DNA from 3 places in the Aliivibrio sp. A6 genome. Region 1 is predicted to be linked to each of the others. Evidence: predicted binding sites of a transcription regulator. Region 1 holds the regulator's gene; each other region holds the start of a gene.
The links. Region 1 encodes CRP, which controls carbon source genes, mostly activating them, when cyclic AMP is high. Its sites were predicted from a motif close to TGTGANNNNNNTCACA; they were not measured.
Positions count from the first base shown of each region.

Region 2: the regulator CRP is predicted to act here: its motif matches at 1,448-1,463, upstream of deoD (purine-nucleoside phosphorylase).
Region 3: the regulator CRP is predicted to act here: its motif matches at 1,912-1,927, upstream of PVK70_RS08290 (NupC/NupG family nucleoside CNT transporter).

Region 1 is NZ_JARACR010000006.1:132,552-135,837, reverse strand. It holds gene astD (succinylglutamate-semialdehyde dehydrogenase) at 1-757, shown strand, start outside; gene PVK70_RS05950 (DUF1338 domain-containing protein) at 770-1,564, shown strand; gene crp (cAMP-activated global transcriptional regulator CRP) at 1,635-2,267, opposite strand; gene PVK70_RS05940 (OsmC family protein) at 2,513-2,914, shown strand; gene hslU (HslU--HslV peptidase ATPase subunit) at 2,989-3,286, opposite strand, start outside.
Region 2 is NZ_JARACR010000032.1:18,927-22,212, reverse strand. It holds gene PVK70_RS15865 (IS1 family transposase) at 1-578, opposite strand, end outside; gene deoD (purine-nucleoside phosphorylase) at 630-1,340, opposite strand; gene PVK70_RS15855 (potassium channel family protein) at 1,676-2,338, shown strand; gene PVK70_RS15850 (TrkH family potassium uptake protein) at 2,335-3,286, shown strand, end outside.
Region 3 is NZ_JARACR010000010.1:101,239-104,524, forward strand. It holds gene cobB (Sir2 family NAD+-dependent deacetylase) at 19-747, opposite strand; gene PVK70_RS19100 (DUF3894 domain-containing protein) at 847-957, opposite strand; gene PVK70_RS08285 (LysR family transcriptional regulator) at 914-1,825, shown strand; gene PVK70_RS08290 (NupC/NupG family nucleoside CNT transporter) at 2,076-3,286, shown strand, end outside.

The DNA of each region.
Region 1 (3,286 bases):
AGATACAGGGAAAATGCTGGCCTTAGAAATGGGGGGGAATAACCCAATGGTGATCTCTCATAATTTTGGAGATCGAGAAGCGACGGTTTATACCATTATTCAGTCAGCTTTTATCAGTGCTGGTCAGCGTTGTACTTGTGCTCGTCGTCTGTATGTGCAAAAAGGCCAAGCTGGAGATGAGTTAGTTGTGCGTCTTGTTGAGGTCGCAAAAAGCATTGTGGTTGACCAACCTTTTGCTGATAACGCGCCATTCATGGGACCGCAAATATCCGTCGCTGCGGCAGAGTTTATTTTAAATGCTCAGAAGAATTTACAAGCTTTAGGTGGTGAATCACTGCTTGAGGCGAAAAGCTTAGGCCACGCCTTTGTTTCTCCGGGCATTATCGATGCGACTAATGTAGCTGAATTACCGGATGAAGAATACTTTGGCCCATTATTGCAAATAGTACGCTATGAAACCTTAGAAGAGGCGGTAGATCTGGCTAATGGCACTCGTTATGGGTTATCGGCAGGTCTTGTTTCAACTGATGACAATGAGTGGGAATATTTTGTAGAGCATATTCGTGCAGGTATTGTAAATCGTAACCGTCAATTAACTGGAGCAAGTGGTGACGCGCCATTTGGTGGTCCGGGGGCATCAGGCAATATGAAACCAAGTGCCTACTATGCGGCAGATTATTGTGCCTACCCAATGGCCTCAATGGAAGGCGATGCCTGTGAAATTCCCGCTCAACTGTCTCCGGGTTTAACTTTATAAGAGGTGATAGGCATGAATAACGTAACGTCTTTATTTTCGTCATTATGGCAAGATTATATTACTCGTTTATCCCCATCGGCAGGAAAGGTTCATCAGTTATTATCTAATGGCGATGAATTGATTAACGATCACATTGCATTACGTACGTTTAACTTGCCTAAGGTTGGCTTGCAAACGTTAGCTGCCCCATTTTTAGCAATAGGGTATAAAGCGTGTGAGACGTATGATTTTGAAGCGAAAAAACTCAAAGCACAGCATTTTGAGCATCCAGATCCTAATGCGCCACTTGTTTTTATTAGTGAGATTTTAGTTGAAGAGCTATCGCTTGAAACTCAGAACATTATTCATGCTTTGGTTGAACAGGTGCCAGCGCATTATTTTGCGACCAGCGATTTTCTTTCAGCGGGCCGTCCTTGGGCGTTAAGTTTTGAGGAATATCAAATCTTAGCAAAAGAGAGTGAGTATGCTTCTTGGCTGGCAGCTCATGGTTATGGTGCTAATCACTTTACGGTTTATGTTAATCAGCTTGAAGCGTTTGCTGAAGTGGTTGATGTGAACCAACACTTACGTGATGCTGGTTTTGCAATGAACGAAGTGGGTGGTGAAGTGAAAGGCTCTCCTGAGGTTTACTTAGAACAGTCATCAACCATGGCCGATAAAGTGAAAGTGAGCTTTACTGAGGGTGAGTTTGACATCCCAGGTGGATTTTATGAGTTTGCTAAGCGTTATTCGCTACCTAATGGCAAGATATATACAGGATTTGTCGCTGCATCTGCTGATAAAATTTTTGAAAGCACAGACAGTTAATTCTAAAATTTAGGCATAAAAAAACGCAGCTCAAGAGCTGCGTTTTTATTCGTTTAAGATAAGCGTTAAATTAACGAGTACCGTAAACTACGATTGTTTTACCGTGTGCAGAGATCAAGTTTTGCTCTTCAAGCATCTTCAAGATACGGCCAACAGTTTCACGTGAACAACCTACAATTTGACCGATCTCTTGACGAGTGATCTTAATTTGCATGCCATCTGGGTGAGTCATTGCATCTGGTTGTTTAGCTAGATTCAATAGAGTCTGAGCGATACGGCCTGTAACGTCTAGGAATGCTAAATCACCTACTTTTTGGCTAGTGATTTGTAGACGAGTTGCCATTTGAGCAGAAAGACGCATCAGAATATCTGGGTTTACTTGAATAAGCTGACGGAATTTCTTAAATGAAATTTCAGCCACTTCACAAGGGCTTTTAGCACGAACCCATGCTGAACGTTCTTGACCTTCTTCAAACAAGCCAAGCTCACCGATGAAGTCACCTTGGTTAAGGTAAGAAAGGATCATTTCTTTACCTTCTTCATCTTTGATTAGTACAGCAACAGAACCTTTTACGATGTAGTAAAGTGTCTCAGCTTTTTCACCAGCGTGGATTAAAGTACTTTTTGAAGGGTACTTATGAATGTGACAATGAGATAAGAACCACTCTAATGTTGGGTCTGTCTGAGGTTTACCTAGAACCATACTTTATACTTCCTCTGCGTTTGCCAAGTAGGCGATGTCCATTTTAAAATAACTGAGCCAAATATCAGTTTGGCCTATAGAATATGGTTATCGGAACAAGGCTGCATGTTCGTTGAGATAATTGATAAAATCATACCTTGTTTCGCCGTTGATTTCTTGACTTTGATCGTATGAAATGTGCGACCAAGGGCACAATTTCGTGAAATGGATCACGAGTTTTCTTTTTATGTAGTAAAGAGGCTTTTATGAACGCTGAAGTTAAATGGATTGAGGGATTTACTTTCCTAGGTCAATCTCAATCTGGCCACTCTGTGGTAATGGATGGAAATGGTGGTGAAAAAGCCCCAAGCCCGATGGAAATGGTATTAATGGCCGCTGGTGGATGCAGTTCTGTTGATGTTGTAGATGGACTTAAATCTGCAAATCAAAAAGTAACAGGCTGTATTGCTAAGTTATCAAGCGCGCGTCGTGAAACTGCGCCAAAGCTGTTTACTCATGTGAATATTCATTTTGAAGTGAGTGGTGATAATCTGGATCCTAGCATTGTTGAGCAAGTTACTGCTGATTCATTACAGAAGTATTGTTCAGTATGTTTAATGCTAGGTGAAGGCATTGATATGACACACTCTTGGGAAATCGTGGCTTAAAATAATGCGTTTCCTAAAGAGAAAGCCTCGCTAATTTTCATTAACGAGGCTTTATTTAGCATAAAGGCTAAAAATTACAGAATGAAGCGACTTAAATCTTCATCTGCGACTAGCTTGCCTAAACGCGAACTTACGTATTCAGCATCAACAACTAAGCTCTCGCCGTGTTTTTCAGAAGCATCGTAAGAGATCTCTTCCATTAAGCGTTCCATCACCGTATGTAAGCGACGAGCACCAATGTTTTCTGTACTTTCGTTTACTTGGAAAGCGGACTCAGCAATACGAGTGATGCCATCTTCAGTAAATTCAACGCTTACATTTTCGGTTGCCAATAGAGCTATGTATTGTTCAGTTAATGACGCGTTTGGTTCC
Region 2 (3,286 bases), on a different contig from region 1:
AGTTGAATTTCGGTTCTGTCGTGCTGTAATCGAGCATCAAACAGAGACATATGACGACGGCAGCGATTCGCTATTTGATTAATATGATCGTAAAAGGTTTTAGGGTTTATATCCAATCGACGGCAAATTTCACGTACGGAATATCCAGTAAATAAAAAACCTAAAATCTTTTGCTGAATAGGGCTTTTTTGGTTTTCTCCTGACCATTTATCCACAAAGGTAGATGCACAGGCTTTACAGCGGTAGCGTTGACGATCGCCACTGTAGCCAAAGGCGTGATAAAGCTCTCGATGCGTTAGTACATCAAGACCAAAATGATCGCAATTTGAATTATTACAGGAAGGCAAAGAGTGTGATTGAACGGTATGCTGACGAGCCAGTTCATTCAATACTTCATTATTATTGATTAAGGGAGGAAAAGCGCCACATTTCCGACAAACTAATGCCGGTCGCTTAGGGTTAGTACGTTGAACTAAATAATGTTGTTCATCGCTATCACCAAAATTGTCACACGCCAATGTTTTACAAAAATTGAGTTGTAACCCTTTAGCAGCCAACGGCAGTTTTTCGGTCGGCACTAGACACCCCTTATAGATAGAGAGCGCCAGAGTTTATCTGGCGCAGCATAATTACAGTTTGATTGCTGTTTCTAGCGCAACGGTCATCATGTCATTGAATGATTTTTGACGGTCTTCAGAACTTAGTTTCTCACCACGCTTGATGTGATCAGAAACGGTTAGGATAGTCAGTGCTTTAGCGCCTAAGTCAGCGGCTACACCATAAATGCCAGCTGCTTCCATATCAACACCTAAAATGCCTAATTTTTCCATTTTGTCGAATAGATCAGCTTCTGGTGAGTAGAAAAGATCAGCAGAAAAAACATTACCTACTTTAACAGGAACATTTAATTCACGAGCTTGGCCTACCGCTGTTTCTAAAAGGCCAAAGTCAGCGATTGCTGCGAAATCGTGATTGTTAAAGCGGATACGGTTTACTTTAGAATCAGTTGATGCACCCATACCTATAACAACGTCCATTAACTTAACGTCATCATGTACTGCGCCACAGCTACCAACACGAATTACGTTTTTCACGCCAAATTCTGCGATAAGTTCATGAACATAGATACAACATGATGGAATACCCATACCGTGACCCATTACCGATACTTTTTTACCTTTGTATGTACCTGTGTAACCAAACATATTACGTACATCACATACTTGCTTTACGTCTTCTAAGAAGTTTTCAGCAATGAATTTTGCACGAAGTGGGTCACCAGGCATAAGAACAGTTTCTGCGAAATCACCAGCTTGAGCATTAATGTGTGGGGTAGCCATAATAAGGTCTCCGGTTTGAAAAATTAAAAATAAAATCGGTGTAACTAAATTTGTTGAATTATCTTTCTCGATATGTGGCTATTTTATGCCTATATTTTATAGTGTCATGAGATTGAGGTCACATTTTCTTATAGAATCTTGATTAATTTTCGTGTTGATAACTAAATTTGTTGAAAGTGAAGGAGCAATCGCAACCTTTTGTTAGTCTTAGCTTTAATACATGGATTAAGTTTTTTTATTTCTGTGCCTCAATTAGATTGAACTTGATGATGGGTAGGAGGATGATGCAGAAAAGCGCATTTTTTGTATCGTAATAATGTGAGTGAGTAAATTAGATGAAAGCAGAGAATAAACAATATGCAGTGATTGGTTTAGGCCGTTTTGGATTAACTGTGTGTGAAGAATTACACCAATATGGCTCTCAAGTATTAGCGATTGATATCAATGAAGAGCGAGTAAAAAAAGCAACCGATTTTGTGTCTACGGCCGTTGTAGCAAATTGTGCTAATGAAGAAACCATTGCAGAATTAAAGCTTGATGAATACGACATGGTAATGGTTGCGATTGGTTCTGATATTAACGCAAGTATTTTAACGACCTTGGTACTCAAAGAAGCAGGGGTTAAAACGGTTTGGGTAAAAGCGAATGATAAATTTCATGCAAAGATACTCACTAAAATTGGTGCCGATCATATTATTCTTCCTGAGCGCGATATGGGGATCCGAGTAGCAAGAAAAATGTTAGACCGTCGTGTATTTGAGTTCCATCAATTAGGCAGTGGCTTAGCAATGACAGAGATTGTCATTGGAGGGCAGAACATGGGTAAAACTTTAGGTCAGCTTGATTTTTGTCAAATGTCAGACGTGAAGATTTTAGCGCTTAAGCGTGGTCCTGAGATTGAAAGTGCTCCAGAACACAGCAAAATATTAGAGATCGGTGATATTTTAATTATCGTAGGTCCTGAAGATAAATTAGCAAAAAAAATTAGAAGCTTATGAGTTATATACCTAAGCGAGGCTTATATCCGATAAAGAATAACCAAAAAGCGAAAGAGTGGTCTGAACCGAGGATTATACTTTTTTCGTTTTTGGCTATTTTATTACCCTCGGCTATATTACTGACGTTACCTGTTTTTTCTGTTTCAGGTTTAAGTTTTGTTGACGCTTTATTTACGGCGACATCGGCAATCAGTGTAACTGGACTAGGTGTGGTTGATACAGGTACACACTTTACTATCAGTGGTAAGATCCTACTTATGTTTCTGATGCAGATTGGCGGTCTAGGGCAAATGACACTATCAGCCGTTCTATTGTATGTCTTTGGTTTACGTTTGAGCTTACGTCAACAAGCATTAGCTAAAGAAGCATTAGGCCAAGAGAAAAAAGTAAATTTACGTAAGTTGATAAAAAGTATTATTTGTTTTGCATTAATTGCTGAGCTTATAGGCATGATAATCCTCTCTTTTCGCTGGGTGCCTGATCTTGGCTTAGCTAAAGGACTGTTTTATGCAGCATTTCACTCTATTTCAGCATTTAATAATGCAGGATTTTCTTTATTCTCGGACAGTTTAATGGGGTATGTTGGTGATCCTCTTGTTATATTTACGCTGTCATGTTTGTTTATTGGAGGAGGGCTTGGCTTTACCGTTATTGTTGATTTAGTTAAAAACAGTTCAAAAGGGTTTAGTCGTCTACAACTGCATACAAAAATAATGATCATTGCAACACCAACCTTATTATTGGTAGGTACTCTATTTTTCTATGTGCTTGAATATAACAACCCGAGTACGCTAGCGTCATTATCTGCAGGTGATAAATGGCTCGCGGCTTTTTTTCAATCCGCTAGTGCGCGTACTGCGGGCTTTAACAGTGTGGATTTAACGCATTTCACTCAACCAGCGTTGTTTATCATGATTATACTCATGCTTATTGGTGCTGGCTCAACAT
Region 3 (3,286 bases), on a different contig from region 1:
CATTGGCTTTTTTAATTATTAAGTTTTATTAATCTCACTCTCTAACAACTCTGAGACTAACTCAGGAACTAACACACCAGCCTTTCCATAGCGTTTCTCTTCAAATTCATCGTCAACAGCGCTTGGCTCTAAGTTAATCTCAATGGTATGAGCGCCATGTAATCTTGCTTCATGAACAAAACCCGCAGCTGGGTACACTGAGCCAGAAGTACCAATAGAAATAAACAAATCAGCGCGATTTAATGCATCATGAATTCGTCCCATCTCTAATGGCATCTCACCGAACCAAACCACATGAGGACGCAACTGCGCAGGGATCTGACAACAATGGCATAAATCGCCAGTATGTATATCATCAGTGCATACAATCACTTGATTTGATTCTTCACAACGAATTTTATTTAACTCGCCATGCATGTGGATCACATTTAAACTGCCACCACGTTCGTGTAAATTATCGATGTTTTGAGTCACAATCGTCACCGTACCATCAAGTTCATTCTCAAGTTTAGCTAACGCCTTATGAGCCGCATTAGGCTGAATATCATCACTTTTTAACAGAGCACGACGTTTATTATAGAAACTTTGAACTAGGTCAGGATCTTTTAAAAAACCTTCTGGAGTCGCAACATCTTCAATTCGATGATTTTCCCATAAACCATCACTGGCACGAAACGTTTGAATCCCTGACTCTGCAGAGATCCCAGCTCCCGTTAAAATTACAATATTCTTATATGGAAATAGCATTTTAATATCCTTACCCGCCGTCTTTGTTTCTAAACTCTATCACGAAAAAACGATGCCTCTTCAATAGATAGCTAAAAACAAAGACACAACTCACTTTATTCAATTCCATCGCTCTATTACAATAGAAGCGTTCTTTTTCCTGTTAAAGTTACCAATAGAGAAGCCTATGTTAAAGCAAGCCAAACAAATGATCGTGTTTAATGCGCTCACACAACAAAAAAGCTTTACTAAGGCCGCTCAGCTTCTCGATATATCTAGAACACAAGTAAGCTTACAAATTCAACTTCTTGAAGAGCGCTTAGGTGTTCAGTTAGTACAACGCACGACTCGATCTTTTTCGCTTACCGAAGCTGGGCAGTCCTTCGCGGTGCATTGTGCCAATATTGCCGATGAAATTAACGAAGCTGAAAATGAACTGCTTTCTAATATCGACACGCTAAATGGTAAATTGCGTGTTGGTATCGCACAGTCTTTTGCAACCAACCACATTTTGCCTTATTTATCAGAGCTGCATCAGCGCTATCCACAGCTTAATATAGAGATAACTTTATTTGATCATAAGATCGATGTGATTGCAGAGCAATTAGACTTATGGATAGGTGTAATGGATTCCCCTCCAGAAGGATTTGTCGCAAGGCATCTGATTGATTGTCACTTTGTGCTCGTTGCAAATCCCTCTTATCTTGCCAAGCATGGGATCCCTTATCACCCTTACGATCTTAAAAAGCACAATTGTCTAACCTATATGAGTCGTGAACGTAAAGATAATGTCTGGGGTTTCCATAAAGGTGATGAGAATCTACAAATAAAAGTATCGGGGAATTATCGTATTGATTCGGCCGATGCGATTCGTAATGCGACCGTGTCAGGTAATGGCATTGGTTATATTGCCACTTATCTTCTCTCTGATGAACTGCGTAATGGAAAGCTAGTTCAACTTTTACCTGATTGGGAATTAAATCAATCCATGCCACTTTATGCCGTTTACCCACGCCATAAATTCTTAGCGAAAAAAGTTCATATTTTTATGGAGTTTGTTCGAGTGCACATTAACTCAGACAAAATTGATAACATCTAATCATATAACCACCACTCTAATTTAGGGATAGTTAGGTCTAATAAATCGCCCCATTATCCCATATAGTAACAACTGACTCTCTTATATGTGATAAAGTTCTCAAATGACCGTTTATTGATGAAAGTATAAACAAATAACCTTATTTTTGTTATTGCTATGTGGATCCAATAACATTTTGATCCTTGTCACACTTTTATTTTTGACTAAAATACCCCCGCAATCATCAACTAAATACTTTTGGAGTTTGACCTTGAACTTTTTGGTCAGTATTTTAGGCATTGTTTGCCTATTCGCGATTGCGTTTCTTTTTTCAGAAAACCGACAAGCCATCAAATGGCGCACTGTATTAGGCGCGTTCTTAATTCAGTTATTGTTCGCTGGGTTCATCCTCTACGTACCAATTGGCCAAACTATCCTTAATAGTATCTCTATGGCTGTTTCAGACATTATTGCTTATGGTCGAGTTGGTACCGAATTCCTTTTTGGTGATCTTGCTCAATACAAGTTAGGCTTTATTTTTGCCGTTAACGTTTTACCTACCATTGTATTTTTCTCAGCCCTAATCTCTGTTTTATATTACTTAGGTATTATGGGTTGGGTAATTAAAATTATTGGTGGCGGATTACAACGCTTTCTTGGTACAACTCGCACCGAATCAATGTCAGCAACCGCAAATATCTTTGTTGGATCGGTTGAAGCGCCATTAGTTGTACGTCCTTTCCTTGCTAAAATGTCTCGTTCAGAACTGTTTGCTGTAATGGTTGGTGGTCTAGCTTCTGTTGCTGGTGGCACAATGGTAGGTTACGCCGGGTTAGGTGTTGAATTACGATACTTAATTGCGGCAAGCTTTATGTCTGCTCCTGCTGGTCTAATGATGGCAAAACTTCTGGTTCCACAAACCGAAGAGATTAACGAAGCCGAGCAATATGAAGACGATATCGTTGATGATGCACCAGTAAACATTATAGATGCCGCATCACAAGGTGCATTAAATGGCTTACAAATTGTATTTGCGGTTGGCGCAAGCTTATTAGCTATTATCAGTTTAATTGCACTGGTTAATGGTGGATTACATAAAGTAGGTTTATTAGTTGGTTTTGATAACTTAAGCCTAGATCTGATCTTTGGTTACCTATTTGCACCTATTGCATGGCTAATTGGGGTTCCATGGTCAGAAGCAACCATCGCAGCAAGTTTAATTGGTAAAAAAATCGCAATTAATGAATTCGTAGCCTTTGCTGACTTAATGGCTGTAAAAGATCAATTAAGTGAGCATTCTCAAGCGATTGTAACTTTCGCTTTATGTGGCTTCGCAAACTTAACCTCTATTGCTATGTTAATGGGTGGATTAGGTGGCGTTGTACCAAGTCGTCGCCCAGACATTGCACGCTTAGGCATGAAAGCTATCTTTGCCGCAACATTAGCAAACTTGATGAGTGCAACCGTTGCAGGCATCTTCCT